Regions from separate parts of the Aeromicrobium halocynthiae genome, predicted to be linked through region 2. Evidence: predicted binding sites of a transcription regulator. Region 2 holds the regulator's gene; each other region holds the start of a gene.
What was found. Region 2 encodes LexA, which represses DNA repair genes until DNA is damaged. Its sites were predicted from a motif close to TCGAACANNTGTTCGA; they were not measured.
Positions count from the first base shown of each region.

Region 1: the regulator LexA is predicted to act here: its motif matches at 1,878-1,893, upstream of ABD213_RS10695 (HNH endonuclease signature motif containing protein).
Region 3: the regulator LexA is predicted to act here: its motif matches at 2,137-2,152, upstream of ABD213_RS01845 (HNH endonuclease signature motif containing protein).
Region 4: the regulator LexA is predicted to act here: its motif matches at 1,536-1,551, upstream of ABD213_RS05325 (HNH endonuclease signature motif containing protein).

Region 1 covers NZ_BAAAPY010000007.1:70,503-74,707, forward strand. The annotation lists gene ABD213_RS10690 (carbon-nitrogen hydrolase family protein) at 1-605, opposite strand, end outside; gene ABD213_RS10695 (HNH endonuclease signature motif containing protein) at 693-1,874, opposite strand; tRNA gene ABD213_RS10700 (tRNA-Ser) at 2,280-2,366, opposite strand; gene ABD213_RS10705 (VanZ family protein) at 2,393-2,830, opposite strand; gene ABD213_RS10710 (MBL fold metallo-hydrolase) at 2,932-3,717, shown strand; gene ABD213_RS10715 (MFS transporter) at 3,923-4,205, shown strand, end outside.
Region 2 covers NZ_BAAAPY010000006.1:139,023-143,227, reverse strand. The annotation lists gene ABD213_RS10115 (type 1 glutamine amidotransferase) at 1-689, opposite strand, end outside; gene ABD213_RS10110 (LysM peptidoglycan-binding domain-containing protein) at 874-1,260, opposite strand; gene lexA (transcriptional repressor LexA) at 1,566-2,372, shown strand; gene ABD213_RS10100 (ATP-dependent DNA helicase) at 2,424-4,205, opposite strand, start outside.
Region 3 covers NZ_BAAAPY010000001.1:381,727-385,931, forward strand. The annotation lists gene ABD213_RS01835 (flavin-containing monooxygenase) at 1-323, shown strand, start outside; gene ABD213_RS01840 (acetoacetate decarboxylase family protein) at 314-916, shown strand; gene ABD213_RS01845 (HNH endonuclease signature motif containing protein) at 913-2,133, opposite strand; gene ABD213_RS01850 (hypothetical protein) at 2,237-2,446, shown strand; tRNA gene ABD213_RS01855 (tRNA-Val) at 2,506-2,589, opposite strand; gene ABD213_RS01860 (hypothetical protein) at 2,673-3,464, shown strand; tRNA gene ABD213_RS01865 (tRNA-Val) at 3,888-3,959, opposite strand; gene ABD213_RS01870 (aminotransferase class IV) at 4,027-4,205, opposite strand, start outside.
Region 4 covers NZ_BAAAPY010000002.1:260,835-265,039, reverse strand. The annotation lists gene ABD213_RS05335 (alpha/beta hydrolase) at 1-719, opposite strand, end outside; gene ABD213_RS05330 (TetR/AcrR family transcriptional regulator) at 809-1,354, shown strand; gene ABD213_RS05325 (HNH endonuclease signature motif containing protein) at 1,555-2,769, shown strand; gene mnhG (monovalent cation/H(+) antiporter subunit G) at 2,773-3,132, opposite strand; gene ABD213_RS05315 (MrpF/PhaF family protein) at 3,129-3,428, opposite strand; gene ABD213_RS05310 (Na+/H+ antiporter subunit E) at 3,428-3,808, opposite strand; gene ABD213_RS05305 (monovalent cation/H+ antiporter subunit D family protein) at 3,805-4,205, opposite strand, start outside.

The DNA of each region.
Region 1 (4,205 bases), on a different contig from region 2:
GGGACGACGTTCTCGATGGCGCGCGCGGCGAGCAGCGTGCGCCAGTGGTGGAGCTTGCCGTCGCCGGCGACCCAGGCGGCGGGCGCGAGCAGCAGCTCGGCCCCACGGTCCACGAGGGCGCGGGCCAGCTCGGGGAAGCGCAGGTCGTAGCAGGTCATGAGGCCGACGGTCGTCGTCGCGCCGCCGCCGTGGGGGACGTCGACGGTGACGGGCTCGATGCTGCCGGCACGCAGCCGGTCGGACTCGCGGTAGCCGAAGGAGTCGTACAGGTGGATCTTGCGGTAGGTGGCACGCAGGTCGCCGCCCGGGCCCAGCACGACGAGCGTGTTCAGGGGCAGGTCGTCGGTGGTCTCGAACATCCCGGCGACGATCGTGGCGCGCAGCCGTCGTGCCTGCTCCGCGAGCAGCTGGACGAACGGGCCGTCGAGCGGCTCGGCGTGCGAGGCGAGGTCGTGCTCGGGCGACCCGAAGTCGTGCATCGACGCCTCCGGCAGCACGACGAGGTCGTGCGCGCCGGGCTCCAACGCCTCCAGCCGCTCGGTGACGAGCTCCCGGTTGGCCGCGGAGTCGACCGAAGCGGCGAGCTGGACGAGGGCGACACGCATCCGGCCATTGTGTCAGCCGGCGGCTGAGATTCCCCTGGGCCGTGGGGTGAGAACCCTCGCACGGGCTCAGGTGGTCCTCCCGGACACCTACGAGAAGGCCGGCCCCTGATCTGCGGCGACCCGGGGGACGTGCTCGGCAGGGCTGGATGGAACGGTGCGGCCGGTGGGCAGGATCCATCGAAGGACGTCATGTCCCTTCATGGAGTGATGGCGTCGGCATAGTGCCCACATGTTCGATCCGTTGGTCGCCCCGGTGGGCCACGGTTCTCGGTGGTCGAGATCGCATCTCTCCGCTGGCACCCGACACCCTGGGGCTCGGCAGACCCCGTCCCTGAATCTGATCGCCTTCGCCAGTGTCTCGGGGGCGAATCTGCCGACGTAGTCGTGAGCCAGGACGTCGCTCGTCATGGGATCGGTGATGAGGCGGTGCCAGAAGGTGTCGTCTGGGTCGAGGTCGGCCAAGATCCACGACGCCGGCACCGACCACTCGCCGTCGGAGGATTCAGCGTGGCCGTCGACGAGTCCGGTGAGGACGTCGGCCTCGATCGTGACCGCCACGTCGCCGGTGATGGTGGGGTGGTCGGTGGTCTCGCCGTGGGTGAGCCAGGAGACGTACAGGTCGGCGGTGCGCTGCGGGAGAGTCCGGTCGTCGTCTTCGCCCAAAGGAACGCGCGCTGCCCGGTCGAGGCGCTTCATGACGGCAGAGGCTTGGTGGGAGGGGAGGTAGGTCGAGAGCCAGGACATGCCGTCCTCGAGGTGGTGCAGCGAGACGTGCCGCTGCTCGCGGGCCTTCTCGGCCCGGTCGAGGGCCTCTTCGGGCTCGACGCGGGTGACGAACCGCTTGATCCAGGCCCGCAGCTCGGCGGTGGTGTGGGTGGTCGCGTAGGCGAGGGCTTTCTCGTCGAGCAGAGCCCACGACGACTCCCGCTCCAGCCGGTCCAATCCCGTGGAGATCTCGCGAACGCGGGCGGCATCGATGAGCCCCTCGGTGAACGCGGCCCAGCAGGTGGGCGCGTGGGCGACCATCCGGTCGGCGGTCGCAAGGCGGGACCAGACCTGGTTCTCCGAGAGGCCCATCGCCTGCCCGATCGTCATCGGGATCGCCGAGCGCTCCACGAGCTGTCGCATCGAGCCGTCGAGCCGACTGATGCGGGCCTCCTCGGCGTCGCGGAACGCGAGCATCGCGGAGTACTGGGCCGCCTCGGCCCGCGCCACGGCACGAGTCGCGGAGGTCATGGCCTCCTCGGAGGTAGCGGTCTCGATGTCCATGAATCAAACATACGCTCGACCGCCGACAGTCCATTTTCGCGGTGTGGCCAGTAAAAAGGGACATCCGATGGGCGTCGAGCTCTGGCCCTACCGGGGCGGCGTCCTGGATCGAGCGCTCGCTGGTGGCACCCGGGCGGAGCGAGCTCCGCCCGGGTTGTCCGAGTCTTCGCCAGCTGACTCTCTACCCGGGCGGCTTCTTGGCCCGCGCGATCGCGGGCCGAATGTGGCGGAGCGAGCTCCGCCCGGGTCGAGGCAGCTTTCACCAGCTGACTCTCTACCCGGGCGGCTTCCTCGCTTGCGTGATCGCGGGCCGAACGTGGCGGAGCGAGCTCCGCCCGGGTCGAGGCAGCTTTCACCAGCTGACTCTCTACCCGGGCGGCTCTCTCTTGCTTCTCCTGCAGAGGGCGGAGATGGAGGGATTTGAACCCTCGAGAGGTTTGAACCTCAACCCGCTTAGCAGGCGGGCGCACTAGGCCACTATGCGACATCTCCTTGCCACCGCCGCAGCGGCAACCGGTTCAGGATAGCGATCGACCCCGGCCCGCGTCGAAGCGGGCACGTCGCCGCACCACCCACACCGCGAGCGCCGCACCGATCGCCGCACCGACCGTGTTCGCGACGACGTCGCTGACCGTCCCGAACCGCTCCGGACGCAGCACCGTCTGCAACGTCTCGATCACCACCGACGTCCCGAACGCCACCACCACCTGCCCCAGGCGCGCACCGAACAACGTCACCGCGAACCACCCCAGCGGTGCGAACCCGGCGACGTTCGCGCCCACCTCGACGATCGCGTAGCTCGTGGGCGCCGAGATGCCGAGCGCCGCGGCAACCGTGCGGACGGGCCACCAGGCGGCGACGTCGAGACCGGAGTCGACGGTCGTCGGCCAGCCGACGATCAGCAGAAGCACCACCACGTAGCCCGCGGCGAGCAGGCGCTGGGCGGACGGCGGCATCGTTCGAGCCTGGACATTCCGGGCCACTCGGGACGCACGAACGGGCCAGAAGCGGACCGATCCCACGGCAGGATCGCGGCAGATGCGCCACGATGTGGGCCATGCGCGTCGACCATCTGCGGGCCGCCCACATGAGACCGCCGGGCTTCCCGGCCCTGCCTGCGCACGTGTTCGTGTGCCACACCGACGACGGGCTGGTCCTGGTCGACACGGGGTTCGGCACGGCCGACGTGCGCGAGCCGGACCGGCGGCTTGGGCCGATGCGGCGCCTGCTGCGGCCGGTCCTCGACGAGGGGTACACGGTGGTGCGCCAGCTGGAGGCCCGCGGGCTCGACCCGGCCGACGTGCGGCACATCGTGCTGACCCACCTCGACCTCGACCACGCGGGTGGTCTGAGCGACTTCCCCGACGCGGTCGTTCACACCACGGCGGACGAGCACGCGGCGGCGGTGACCGACCCGGACTTCCTGGACAAGCAGCGGTACCGGCCGGTGCAGTGGGAGCACGGGCCGAGGTTCCAGACGCACGCCGGACGGGGCGACGAGTGGCGGTTCGGGCTGACGGCCCACGAGGTGGTGCCGGGCATCGCACTCATCCCAATGCCGGGTCACTCGCGCGGGCACGCGGCAGTGGGGGTCGACGGTGACGGGACGACGATCGTCCACGCCGGCGACGCGGTCTTCGACGCCAGCCACGTCAGCGACACCGCCCCGGACGGGCAGCATCTGCGGCCGCTGCGACCGGTCCGGGTGTTCGAGCAGGTGGTGGGCCGCGACCGCCGCCGCATCGTCGCGAACCATCGCGAGCTGCGCCGCCTGGCGACGTTGCCCGACGTCCTGGTGGTGCCTGCGCACGACGCCCGGGTGACGGGCGCGCTCGTCGGCTGAGCAGGGTCGCGCGGAGTAGGCACCATCGATCCCACATCCGAGCCGCGAGAGCCGACGACACCCATCTTGTTGTGGGCGCCGGCAGCGAACAGCGTCAGGGAATAGATGGTGTTCCTACAGCGTTGCCGACTGCAACCACTTGATGGGCGCTCCCTGACTCGAGTCTCGCGCCCCGAGCCCAGCAGTCGATCGGAAGGACGCCTCGGTGACGTCGTCGCGCGCCCGGCAACGGATGACGTTCGCCGTCCTGACCCTCGCCGTCACGTCGTTCACGCTCCTGCAGTCGCTCATCATCCCGGTCCTGCCCCTCGTGCAGGAGCACTACGGCGTCAACCAGAACACCGTCACCTGGGTGGTCACCGCCTACCTGCTGTCGGCCTCCATCTGCACCCCGCTGCTCGGACGCTTCGGTGACGCGCTCGGCAAGAAGCGCATGCTCGTGCTCGTCCTCATCGCCCTCGCCGCCGGCTCCCTCATGGCCGCCCTCG
Region 2 (4,205 bases):
GAGGGCCGACGCACCCGCAGGTAGGCCAGCGCGGCGTCGACGAGCTGGTGTGCCGACGCCTCGGCACGACCCGCGCTCAGCAGGGCGTGACGCCTCAGCAGCGACGGGTCGGCGCCGGACAGTCGGACGGTGTCGGCGTCCTCGTCGACCCACCGCGCATAGGTCTGCGGCGTCACCTCAGGGTGGAACTGCCACGCGATGGCCGGGGTGCCGAGGCTCTCGTCGGTGAAGCACTGCGGACCGAACCAGCTGCTGCCGAGGACACGGGCCTGCTGCGGCGGCACCATGACGTCGCGGTGGAACTGCGCCCAGGGACCCTCGGGGCACAGGACCGGGTCGACGGTGTCGACCCGCTTGAACCCCACCTCGGGGTCGTCGCCCCGGTAGGAGGTGCCGCCGAGGGCGCGGGCGAGGACCTGCGCGCCGAAGCAGATGCCCATCACCGGGGTGCCGGCGCGCAGCGCCGCACGGACGAGCGCCTCCTCGGCCTCGACCGACGCCTGCCAGCGAGGCTCGTGGGCGCCGCGCTCGGAGCCGAGCAGCAGCACGAGGGCCGACTCGCCGAGATCGGTGAAGACCGGCAGCTCGTCGCGGTCGAGCCACTCGGGGCGGTAGCCGAGCTGGGTCAGCCGAGCGACGACGTACCCGCCGTCGCGATCGGTGTCGTCGGCCACGACGTGGAAGCGCATGGCGTCATCATGCCCGTCCGCTCGTCGCCTCGACGCGCGCAGGGTCGGGACCGCCGGCTGCGGGGACGTCACGCCTGCGGCGGCAAAGGTGAACCCGACAGAGAGCCCGATCCGCGCACGACAACGGACACGGTGAGGGGTGCGGACCGCTCGGGCCGCACCCCTCACAGCGTTCTCGAGTGCCTCACTCGTAGACGGGCACCGCGAGCTCGCGGCCCATCTGCAGGGCACCGGCGCTGGAGAGCGCGTTCATGCGCATGATGTCGTCGACCGTGCGGCGCGGGTCGCCCGTGGGGTTGGCCTCGACGGCGATCTGCCAGAGGGTCTGGCCCGGCTGGACCGTCACGACCGTGGTGGCCGGGACGTCGCCCCGCTCACCGGAGGCGACGACCGACGGGCCGAGGGCCACGACGGCGAAGGCGATGACGGCGAGGGCCGCTGCCAGCACGACGAGGCGACCGCGACGCGTCAGGCGCACCGCGCCGGCGGAGCCGGAGGTCGAGGAGATGGGCCGCGTCGACGTGCGGGGCGCAGTGGTGAAGTGGCCGGGAGCGAGGGTGATGGTGCTCATGGGTGCCTCCGTGGGGAAGGGAACGGGTGCTGTGGAGTGAGGTGTCCGACCGAGGTCCGCGATGTCACTCGATCCGGGCCGCGGGGTGGTGCGACGGGGAACAGACGTTCGATCGAACACGTGTACGACACTACGACAGACCTCGGACAAAAACAGCCCCGAATCGAACGCGGGAGCGACATCGACCCCATCAGGCCTGGAATCGCGGGCAGAAATTTTTCGCAAGAAGTTTCGCGAGGCGTGTTCACGACACGCCGATCGAACAGATGTTTGGATCTGTCCGTGGAGGTCGTTACGGTGATCACATGAGCGACGACACGAAGACCTCCGACTCCCCCGAGGCTGGTACGCCAGCGGGCACGACCGCCCAGGCACCCCGCCGCGGCCGCCCGAAGGGTTCCAAGAACTCCCCGCGCGAGCTGCCCGACGGTCCGGTCGACGAGATGACCGGCCTGACCGAGCGGCAGCAGAAGATCCTCGTCTTCCTGCGCGAGATGATCGAGAAGCACGGCTACCCGCCCAGCATGCGCGAGATCGGTGTCGCCGTCGGCCTGGCCAGCACGTCCTCGGTCGCGCACCAGCTGCGCGTCCTGGAGCGTCTGGGCTACGTCCGGCGCGACCCGAACCGGCCGCGTGCCCTGGAGATCTTCCTGCCCGAGGTCCTCAAGGCCCGTCGCACGCTCGGTCCGGCCGAGGAGGACGAGGCCGACTCCACCGGCATCGGCGACGCCCGCCCCGCCGCCACGTACGTCCCGATGGTCGGCACGATCGCCGCCGGCGGGCCGATCCTCGCCGAGGAGCGGGTCGAGGACGTCCTTCCCCTTCCTGCCTCCATCGTCGGCGACGGCACCCTGTTCCTGCTGCAGGTCCAGGGCGACTCGATGATCGACGCGGCGATCTGCGAGGGCGACTTCGTCGTCGTGCGCCAGCAGCCGATGGCCGAGAACGGCGAGATCGTGGCCGCCATGCTCGACGGCGAGGCCACCGTCAAGACGTTCCAGCGCAAGGACGGCGCCACCTGGCTGATGCCGCACAACGAGAACTACTCCCCGATCGACGGCACCCACGCCACCATCTTGGGCAAGGTCACCGCGGTCCTTCGTCGTCTCTGACCCGGGGGCCGACCAGCGCAGGGCGTCAGCCCTGACCCACCGACCGCGACGTCAGGACTCGTCGAGTCGTCGCAGCGCGCCGAGCACGGCGTCGCGGTCGGTGGTGCGCCACATCGGCGGCAGGGACGCTGCCAGGAACGACCCGTACCGGGCGGTGACCAGTCGGGGGTCCAGGACCGCCACGACCCCGCGGTCGTCGGCGCGGCGGATCAACCGCCCGGCTCCCTGGGCCAGCAGCAGCGCGGCATGGCTCGCCGCGACGCTCATGAACCCGTTGCCCCCGCGCTTCTCGACCAGACGCTGGCGGGCGCTCATGAGTGGGTCGTCCGGGCGCGGGAACGGCACCCGGTCGATGATCACCAGCTGACACGTCGAGCCCGGCAGGTCGACGCCCTGCCACAGGCTCAACGTGCCGAACAGGCAGGTGGAGTCCGTCACCGCGAATCGCCGCGCCAGCTCCGGCAGCTGCGCGTCGCCCTGGCACCAGATGTCGAGGTCCGGGAGTCGCTCGCGCGTCGCCGCGGCAGCGGCCTCGGCGGCCCGGCGCGAGGAGAACAGCCCGAGGGTGCGTCCGCCGGCGGCCTCGACGAGCGCGGCGATCTCGTCCAGCTGCGCCTCCTGCAGCCCGTCGCGGCCCGGAGCCGGCAGGTGCTTGGCGACGTAGAGGATGCCCTGGCGGCCGTAGTCGAAGGGCGAGCCGACGTCGATGCCGCGCCACGACTCCTCGTCCCCGGCAGGCAGGCCGAGCGAGACCGCCAGCGGGTCGAACCCGCCGCCGAGGGTCAGCGTGGCCGAGGTCAGCACGACGGTCTTCTCGGCGAACAGTCGGTCGCGCAGCGCGAGGGAGACGTCGATCGGCGCGATGCGCAGCAGCGGCGCGCCGCTGCGCGTCTCTGCCACCCACAGCACCTCCGTCTCCTTGCCCGCAGCCATCCGCTCGGCGATCGTGCGCAGCTCCTCCAGCTGCGCCTTGGCCTGCTGACGGCCGGCGTCCTCACCGTCCTTCTCGTCGGCGGGCTTGACCAGCGCGGAGACCACGTTGCGGGCCGCGTCGCGCACCATCGCGAGGGCCTCGGACAGCGCCTCCTCCGCTCGCTCGATCCGACCCACCTGCGTGTGGCTCAACGCGTCACCGAGCGCGTCGGCGGCCTCGGTGAGGTCGTCGACGGCACGGTCGGCACGTTCGCCCCGCACCTGCGAGCGGGCGCGCCGCGCCGCGCGCTCGACGGCGCCCGCGTCGAGCTCCGCGGTGGCAGCCTGCGTGACGCGCGCGGCCAGCTCGTGGGCCTCGTCGACGACCACGGCGTCGTACTCGGGCAACATCGGGACGCCGTCGATCGCGTCGATCGCCAGCAGCGCGTGGTTGGTGACGACGACGTCGGCCTGCGCGGCGTCGTCGCGGGCACGCTCGGCGAAGCACTCCTCGGCGTAGGAGCAGCGGGTGGCGCCCAGACACTCGCGGTGGTTGACGCTGATCTGGCGCCACGCCCGCTCGGAGTGCGCGGGGGCGGAGTCGCGGTCGCCGACACTCTCCTTCTCGGCCTGGTCCTCGGCCCAGCGGCGCAGCGTCACGACCTCCGCGCCCAGCTCGCCCTCGGGCACCTCCACGAGCACCCCCTGGTCGTCCGGGACGCCCTCGCGCACCCGGTGCAGGCAGGCGTAGTTGGCCCGGCCCTTGACCACCGCGCAGTGCGGCACCTCGGCACCGACCGAGGCAGCGGCCGACCGCAGCGCGGGGATGTCGCGCTCGATGAGCTGGTGCTGCAGGGCGAGCGTCGCCGTCGCGATCACGACCCGCTCGCCGTGCAGCATGCTCGGCACGAGGTAGCCGAG
Region 3 (4,205 bases), on a different contig from region 2:
CCAACCTCTTCGTCTCCTACGGACCCAACACGAACCTCGGAGGGGGGTCCATCATCTACATGCTCGAGGCACAGGCCCGTCACATGCGGCAGGTGCTCGACCGGATGGGCGCCGGCCGGTGGACCCGAGTCCAGGTGCGCCCGGACGCCGAGCGACGCTTCGACGAGGACCTGCAGGCCCAGCTCCAGGACTCGGTGTGGGCGAGGTGCGACAACTGGTACACCCACCCGTCGGGGCGCATCACGTCGAACTGGCCCGGCGCGACCAAGCCGTTCGAGCGCGCCACGCGCGACCTCGTCGCCGAGGACTTCGCATGGACGTGAGCTACCCGGACCAGCCATGGGACCTGCACGGCGACGCGTCAGCTGGCGTCTTCCTCGTGCCGTTGCGCGACCTGCCGTCCGCTCCCCCGCCGGGCTTCCGACCGGTGACCGTGCTCGGCCGCGCCGTCGTGACGACCGCCTTCTTCCGCTACCGCGAGCCGAGCCCCCTCACCTACGGCGAGATCATGGCGACGGTCCTCGTCCGCCGTGGTCTACGCCTGCGGGTGAACATCGTCCAGATCTGGGTCGACAGTCCGGCGTCGCTGGCGGGCGGGCGCGAGCTGTGGGCCATCCCGAAGGACCTCGCAGAGTTCCGCGGCGACCCCACGACGTCGATGGAGGCCATCGGGATCGGTTCGCTCGAGGTGGGTCGCACCGTGTCTGTTCCCGGCTGGGTACCGACCGGCTTCCGCACAGCGCAGGCGCGGGGTGCTCGCGCCGTCGTCACCCCGGTGAGCGGACGCGTGCGCGTCGGCCTCGGGCGGGGCCGGTGGCGCTTCGAGGGGCCGCTCTCGTGGCTGTCGGGGCGGCGGTCGCTGCTGACGATGGCCGTGCACCGCTTCCGGCTGCGGTTCGGGCAGGAATCCGCCTAGCTGTTCTTGCGCAGAACCGCCATGGCCAACCGGGCGAGGTCGTGCTCGAGGGTGGAACCGGGTCCTGGTCGGGGGACGTGCTCACGAGGACTGTTCTCGACCGTTCGACCGGTGGGCAGGATCCACTGCAGGACACCGTGTCCCTTCAGTGAGTGGTGTCGTCTGCACAAGGCCCACATGTTCGATCCATTCGTCGCCCCAGTGGGCCAAGGTTCTCGATGATCCAGATCGCACCGCTCGGCGGGGACCCGGCACCCGGGCGCCCGGCAGACCCCGTCGCGGAACCGGATGGCCTTCGCCAACACCTCAGGAGCGAAGCGTCCGGCGTAGTCATGAGCCAATGTGTCGCCGCTGATGGGGTCGGTGATGATCCGGTGCCAGAAGGTGTCGTCGGCATCGATCTCCTCGAGGATCCACGATGCGGGCACCGACCACTCGCCGTCTGATGACTCGGCGTGGCCGTCGACCAGGCCGGTGAGGACATCGGCCTCGATCGTCACGGCCACGTCGCCGGTGACGGTCGGTGCATCGGTGGTCTCGCCGTGGGTGAGCCAGGAGACGAACAGGTCCGCGGTGCGCTGCGGCAGCGTCCGCCGGTCGTCCTCGCCGAGAGGTGTACGTGCTGCGCGGTCGAGGCGCTTCATGACCGCAGCCGCCTGGTGCGAGGGCAGGTAGGCCGACAGCCACGACATGCCGTCGTCCAGGTGCGTGACCTGGACGTACCGCTCATCGCGAGCCTTCTCGGCCCGCTCGAGCGCGAGGTCGGGCTCCACGCGCGTGACGAACCGCTTGATCCAGGCCCGCAGCTCCGCGGTGGTGTGGGTGGTCGCGTAGCGCAGCACCGAGGCGTCCAGACGTGCCCAGGACTCCTCGCGCTCCAGCCGGTCCAGCCCGGTGGAGATCTCCCGCACCCGAGCGGCGTCGATCTGTCCGCTGCGGAACGCCAGCCAGCACGCCGGCGCCCGCTCCACGACCCGGTCCGCCACCGCCAACCGGGACGTCACCTGCGCCTCGGACAGGCCCATCGCCTCACCGATGGTCACCGCGATCATCGAGCGCTCCACCATCCGTCGCATCGGCGACGGGTCGGCATCGATCCGCGCCAGCTCGGCGTCGCGGTAGGCCAGCATCGCCTCGAACGACGCCGCCTCCGAACACGCCTGCACCCGCGCAGCCCGCGCGAGCACGTCCTCGGGGCGAGCGATGTCGATCTCCATGTAACGAACATACGCTCGACCACCGACAGTGTTCTCGGGCCAGGACTCGGGACTGGCACCGCCCCGGGATGCGAGGCCGTCGCCGTGACGACAGGGTGGGGTCATGGCTGAGTACCGCATGGTGACCGAGGGTGGCGACGTGGTCGACACCCACACGTTCGAGACCGACCACGAGGCCGTCGCCTGGCGCTCGTCCCGGCCGTTCGAGGCCGCGACCGGCGCCGACGACAGCCGTCAGCTGCGCATCGAGCGGCTCGACGACGGCGAGTGGGTCCGCATCCCCGCGCCCTTGGGGACCGCCGAGACGACCTGAGCGCGCGGACGTGAACGACGACGACCCCCGACCGCGATGGTCGGGGGTCGTGTCGTCGGTGGGCGATACTGGGTTCGAACCAGTGACCTCTTCGGTGTGAACGAAGCGCGCGACCGGATTGACCGCGACTCGCTGCGTCGCACGACCTCGACCAACGTGCCTGGGCATCACAGCTAGCCCGCGCTCCGGTGGCAGACTTTCGACGAGAGTCTAGGAAAGGGCGACGATGACGGAAGAAGACGGTACCGGGCGTCCTTGGAGCGTCGGTGACATCGAGAACGGCTACATCCTTACCGCCGCGGGATGGGTGCAGCTTCGGAAGAGGGCCGCCGAGAGAGGGCCAGAGCACGGCGGGCCCCCTTGGGTGCCCGGTGACGTCGTAAATGGGCATGTCTACATCGATGAAGCCTGGATGCCTATCGGAGAACGAGGGCGGTCGGCCCCGCTGCAGCAGCCGCCCCAGAACCTTCACGAGGGTGCCGACGAGAAGACTGACAACTGGTTCACTCGCCTACCGGGCCTCGGGCGCGCCGCAGTGATCGGCGGCGCAGTCGTCCTTCTCGCGCTCTTCGCAACTAGCGGACCGGATGCTGCGGGACCGGAGGAGCAGGACGAGTTTGTCTCGATTGTGGCTAGCGGACAGGACCGTGAAACAGAAAACGACACTCAGGTTGTCGCGGCCAAACGCGAGAGGGGTGAGGCACTCTGCGAGCTGCTTCCTTCAAGCTTGGCAGTCGAGGACTGGAGAGGCACGTTAACCAGCATTACAACCGAATTGGCCGGAGACGATGGAGTCGTAAAGATTGAGATCAGCGAGAATGTGGAAGTAGTAAGTGTAGACATCGAGCCCGACTCGGAAGTGTTCTCTCAAATCACCTCTCTCAAAGAAGGAACAAGAGTCACTTTCAGCGGGGAGTTCGAGGATGCTGGCGACCAATGCATCTACGAGCGCAGCCTCGGTAGCGCCAACGGTTTGCGCACCCCAGATTTCGGGATCGAGCTCTCTTCTATTGAGTGAACCGCAACCCCTTTGCGACGCCCAGATCGACCAGCCACATGCAGGGAGCGTGATGCAGCCCCAGAGCCGAGGCCATCGACCGACAGTCGTTCCGCGGTCAGGGTCGCGATCGCGCCTTGTGCGCAACCAACTGGCCGCGTGCGGTGTCGTGTCTACATCAACAGCCATGTGTAGTCGCCGACCCACTGCATCACACTCACACAGAGGTCGGCGTCCCGGTCCACCTAAAGGCCGGACCCGTAGGAGTAGGTGGCCGATCCCGCGTGAACGAGCGGGGAGTCGCACCAATCAGGGCGGGTGATCTCGGGTACGGTCTGAGCGAAAATTTTCGAGCTCCTCCCTGTCGCACGTATGTTGCGCGGTGCGGACATGAGGAAGGCCGCCTGCCAGCGTTTCCGCTGGACAGAGGGCTTTTCGTCTCGGTGGGCGATACTGGGTTCGAACCAGTGACCTCTTCGGTGTGAACGAAGCGCGCTACCACTGCGCCAATCGCCCGGGACGCGGATACCTTAACGCACCCCCGGCTCCGGGCCGAACCGGGGAGACGCGACAGGGGCCGACCTCACGGGTCCGGGTTCTCCGCCTGGCGACGAGCCCAGATCTCCTGTGCCTGTCGGGTGATCGGACCGGGCGCGTCGAGCACGCGGTCGTCCACCCGCGCGATCGCCTGGAGGTTGCGGGTGGTGCCGACGAGGATGACCTCCGAGGCCTCCTGGAGCACCTCGATGGGGGCGTCGACCT
Region 4 (4,205 bases), on a different contig from region 2:
CCGGCGACGTGCCGCTGCGGTGAGTAGAAGCCGATCCTCAGGGCGATGCGGGCGGCGACCGTCTGGGGATAGGCGTCCTCTGTCAGGCCCGACTCGTGCAGGAGCCGCAGCATCCCGGGACGAGCGTCGGGGGAGGTCATCATCGCGGTCTCGCCCGGCCGTCCCACGCAGAGCACGTGCACCGGTTCGCGACCGAGCTGCGCGGCCACCACGTCGCGGACAGCAGGGCCGATGGTCCGCAGCGCGGCGCGCACGCCCGCCGAACGGAGCGCGGCCGGGCCGCTGACGTGCGGCACCTGCGCGATCACGGCAGCCAGGGGCTCGCCCCGGCCGCCGAGCGTGAGCACGTGCCCGCCGGCGAACGACGTGCCCCAGGCGACGACCCGGTCGGCGTCGACACCGTCGAGCGACCTGGCGAAGCGCAGGGCCGCCCGCCAGTCGGCGTGCTGCATCGCGATGTCGAGCACCTGGCGCGGTCGACCCTCGCTCTCGCCGAAGCCCCGGTAGTCGAAGACCACGACCGCGTAGCCGGCCGCGGCGAACCGCTCCGCGTAGGCGTAGAGCCGCAGGGCCCGCACCGAGCCGAACCCGTGGGCCATCACCACGACGGGCGTCCGGCGTGCGGTGCCGGGTCGGTGGACCCGCGCGGCGCACCGCGTGCCGCCGGAGTCGAACCACTCCTCCGAGACCACGATGCCGCCGTCGACCGACTCGCCCATGTCTCCTCCTGACCCGGCGTGCCACCGCTCTTGAATGATGTTCAAGAGGCTACCGGATGTCTTGAACGTCATTCAAGATAAGGTGACGTGTGCCTCGCAACAGACGTCCGCAGGACCGGGAGACCAAGTCCGCGGAGATCGTCGCCGCGGCGGCGACCCTGTTCGCCGACGTCGGGTACGAGAAGACGACGATGGCTGCCGTCGCGCGGGCCGCCGGCGTCACCACGACGACGATCTACTGGTACGTCGAGGACAAGGAGGCACTGCTCCTCGCGGTCCTCGACCACCTGCTCGCCACGATCCTGGGCGACCTCGAGCAGCTCGTCGACCGGTCGCCCACCGACCAGCTGCTCTGGATCGTCGAGCGCCTGCAGGAGCAGAGCCGCCTCGTGACCACCGTCCACGCCCTCGCGACCACGTCGGAGGCGGTCGGAGCGTGGCACGACGGGTTCCACGAGCTCACCGACGCCATGCTCGCCGAGGGCCTCCGGGAGGTCGGCGTCCCCGAGGAGCGGGTGCCCGCGATGACGCGCCTCGGGGTCTTCGCGATCGAGGGTCTGCTGATGCACCCCCTGCCGCCCCAGGAACAGCGGGCGGTGCTCGAGCTCCTCACGACCGGCCACGGGCACGGGTGAACGAGCGTCCTCGCATGGTCGTGGGCTACGTCGCGTTCTCCTCGCTCCAGTGACCAGGGCGAGCGAGTCAGCGACCCGCTCCTCCTGACGCCGGCACCTGGCCGGCCTCGCGGAGTCCCGCCGCGTCGTGGCAGGACGCTCACCGCAGCTGAGCCGTCGGGCCGTCGAGGGATGTCAGTGGTCGAGCGTATGTTCGTTACATGGACATCGGAACCACCGCATGCGACCGGCCGCTCGCTCTCGCGGCCCGGACGCTCGCGATGGCAGAGGCTGCGTCGTACGTCGCGATGGTCCGGTTCCGTGACGCCGAGGTGGCGCGGATCGAGGCGTCGGCCTCGCCGATGCGCGCCCTGGTCGAGCGATCGATGATCGCTCTGGAGATCGGGCAGGAGATGGGCTTGTCGCAGGCACAGGTCAACGCGCGGCTCGCCATCGCCGACCGGATGATCGAACGCGCGCCAGTCTCGTGGGTGGCGTTCCTGGACGGGCGGATCGATGCCGCTCGGGTGCGGGAGATCTCCACCGGCCTGGACCGACTCGAGCGGGAGGAGTCCTGGGCGCGGCTGGACGAGGCGGCGCTTCGCTACGCGACCACCCACACCACCAGCGAGCTACGAGCCTGGGTCAAGCGCTTCCTCACCCGGGTGGAACCGGAGGAGGCCCTGGACCGAGCAGAGAAGGCTCGGGCCGACCGGTACGTGCAGGTGACGCACCTGGACGACGGCATGTCCTGGCTCTCGGCCTACCTCCCGTCCCACCAGGCGACCGCGGTCATGAAGCGACTCGACCGCGCCGCCCGCACCCCCGTCGACGAGGACGATGATCGGACGCTGCCGCAGCGTGCGGCCGACATGTTCGTCTCGTGGCTCACCCACGGCGAGACCACCGACCTCCCGACCATCAGTGGCGACGTCGCTGTGATGATCCAGGCCGATGTCCTCACCGGACTCGCCGACGGCCACGCCGAGTCCTCCGACGGCGAGTGGTCGGTGCCGGCGTCGTGGATCCTCGACGACCTCGACGCGGACGACACCTTCTGGCACCGCATCATCACCGACCCGATCCACGGGGACACCTTGGCTCACGACTACGCCGGCAGGTTCGCCCCCGAGACCCTCGCCAAGGCGATCAGGTTCAGGGACGGAGTCTGCCGAGCACCCGGATGTCGAGTTCCGGCGGAGAGATGTGACCTCGACCATCGAGAACCTTGGCCCACCGGGGCGACGAACGGATCGAACATGTGGGCACTGTGTCGACGGCACCACTCCATGAAGGGCCACGGGGTCCTGCAGTGGACCCTGCGCTCCGGCCGCACCATCGACACGGCCCCGTCCGAGCACGCCCCCCGCCCAGCACCACCCACGATCCTCGGCGACGGCTTAGCCCGCATGATCATCGAGTACACCGCCGCCTGAGCGTCAGCCGTCCTGGCGCCGGTCCGTCATCTCGTCGTAGAGCAGGTCCGACGGCAGCCGGGCACCCGAGCGGAAGATCCCGCGACTCAGCGACAACCCGCCGACCGGCGCGGTCAGCAGCTGCAGGACGATCGCCATCGCGAGCTTGACCCCGTTCTGCACACCGGGCGCGGCGATCATGACGGCGAGCAGCACCAGCACCAAGCCGAGGGTGCCCGACTTCGTCACGGCCGTCAGCCGCGTGTACGGGTCGGGGAACCTCACCAGTCCGACGGCCGCGACGACGAACAGCCCGACCCCGACCACGATCATCGACGCCGCGACCACACTCGCGACGGCCCCGAGGACGTCCGCCGGACTCATCGGTCGCCACCGTCCTCACGCTCGGCCCGCGTGGCACCGAGGTAGCGGCCCAGGACGAGGGCCGAGATGAAGCCGATCACCGTCACGACGACGACCAGGTCGATGAGCAGGTCCCGGTCCCAGACCAGGCTCAGCAGCATCAACGACCCGACGAGCACGAAGAACACGTGGTCCGCACCGACCGCACGGTCGGCCTCGTCCGGACCTCGGACCACCCGGTACAGCGCCGGCAGGACGGTCAGTGCCAACACGGCGAGACCGACCCACCCGAAGGCCTCCAGCAGCGACACGCCCATCACCCCTCCTCCTCGGCCACGAGGTCGCGAGCAGGACGCACGACCCGCAGCAGACGGTCCTCGAGCTCACGGAGCTCGGCATGGAAGTCCCGCGCGTCCGCGGGTGCGTAGAGCCCGAGCACGTACAGCACCTGGTCGTCGTCCCGCTCGTCGACGTCCACGTCGATCGTCAACGTCCCAGGCGTCAAGGTGATGAGGCTCGTGAGCGCGGTCAGCTCCATGGGCGAGAGCCGACGCGTCCGGTAGGCGACGATCGCGGGCGTCGAGGCGCTGCCCGGCGTCAGCAGGTCAGCCGCGACCTGGGCGTTGGCCCTGAGCATCTGCCAGGCGAACCACACGGCGAACCCGGGGAACCGGAGCAGTCGGCGCACGATCGTCACGGCGTCAGCACCGCCTCGACGTAGGCGGTCGAGTCGCTGAGTCCCTCGCCGGCGGTCATGCTCAGCTCGAGCAGCACCTCCGCGCCCAGCCCGATCGTCACCGTGCACGCGGCCAGGAACGCCGCCGGCAGGATCAGTCGACGCGGCACCCTCGTCGGCCGCTGCACCCGGGCGGTGACGAACTCCGGGCGCAGCCTGCCCGAGGAGGGGTCGGTGACGTCCGGGGCGGTCGCTGCGGTGTCGAGCGGCCCCTCGCGCTCGAACTCCGGGTCGGGCCCCCAGAACACCCCGTTCCAGATCTTCAGCATCGACAACAGCGTCAACAGGCTCACGACGACGGCGAACGCGGCCGCCACGTACGACCCGGCCGACAGGGACTCGCGGATCACCAGCGCCT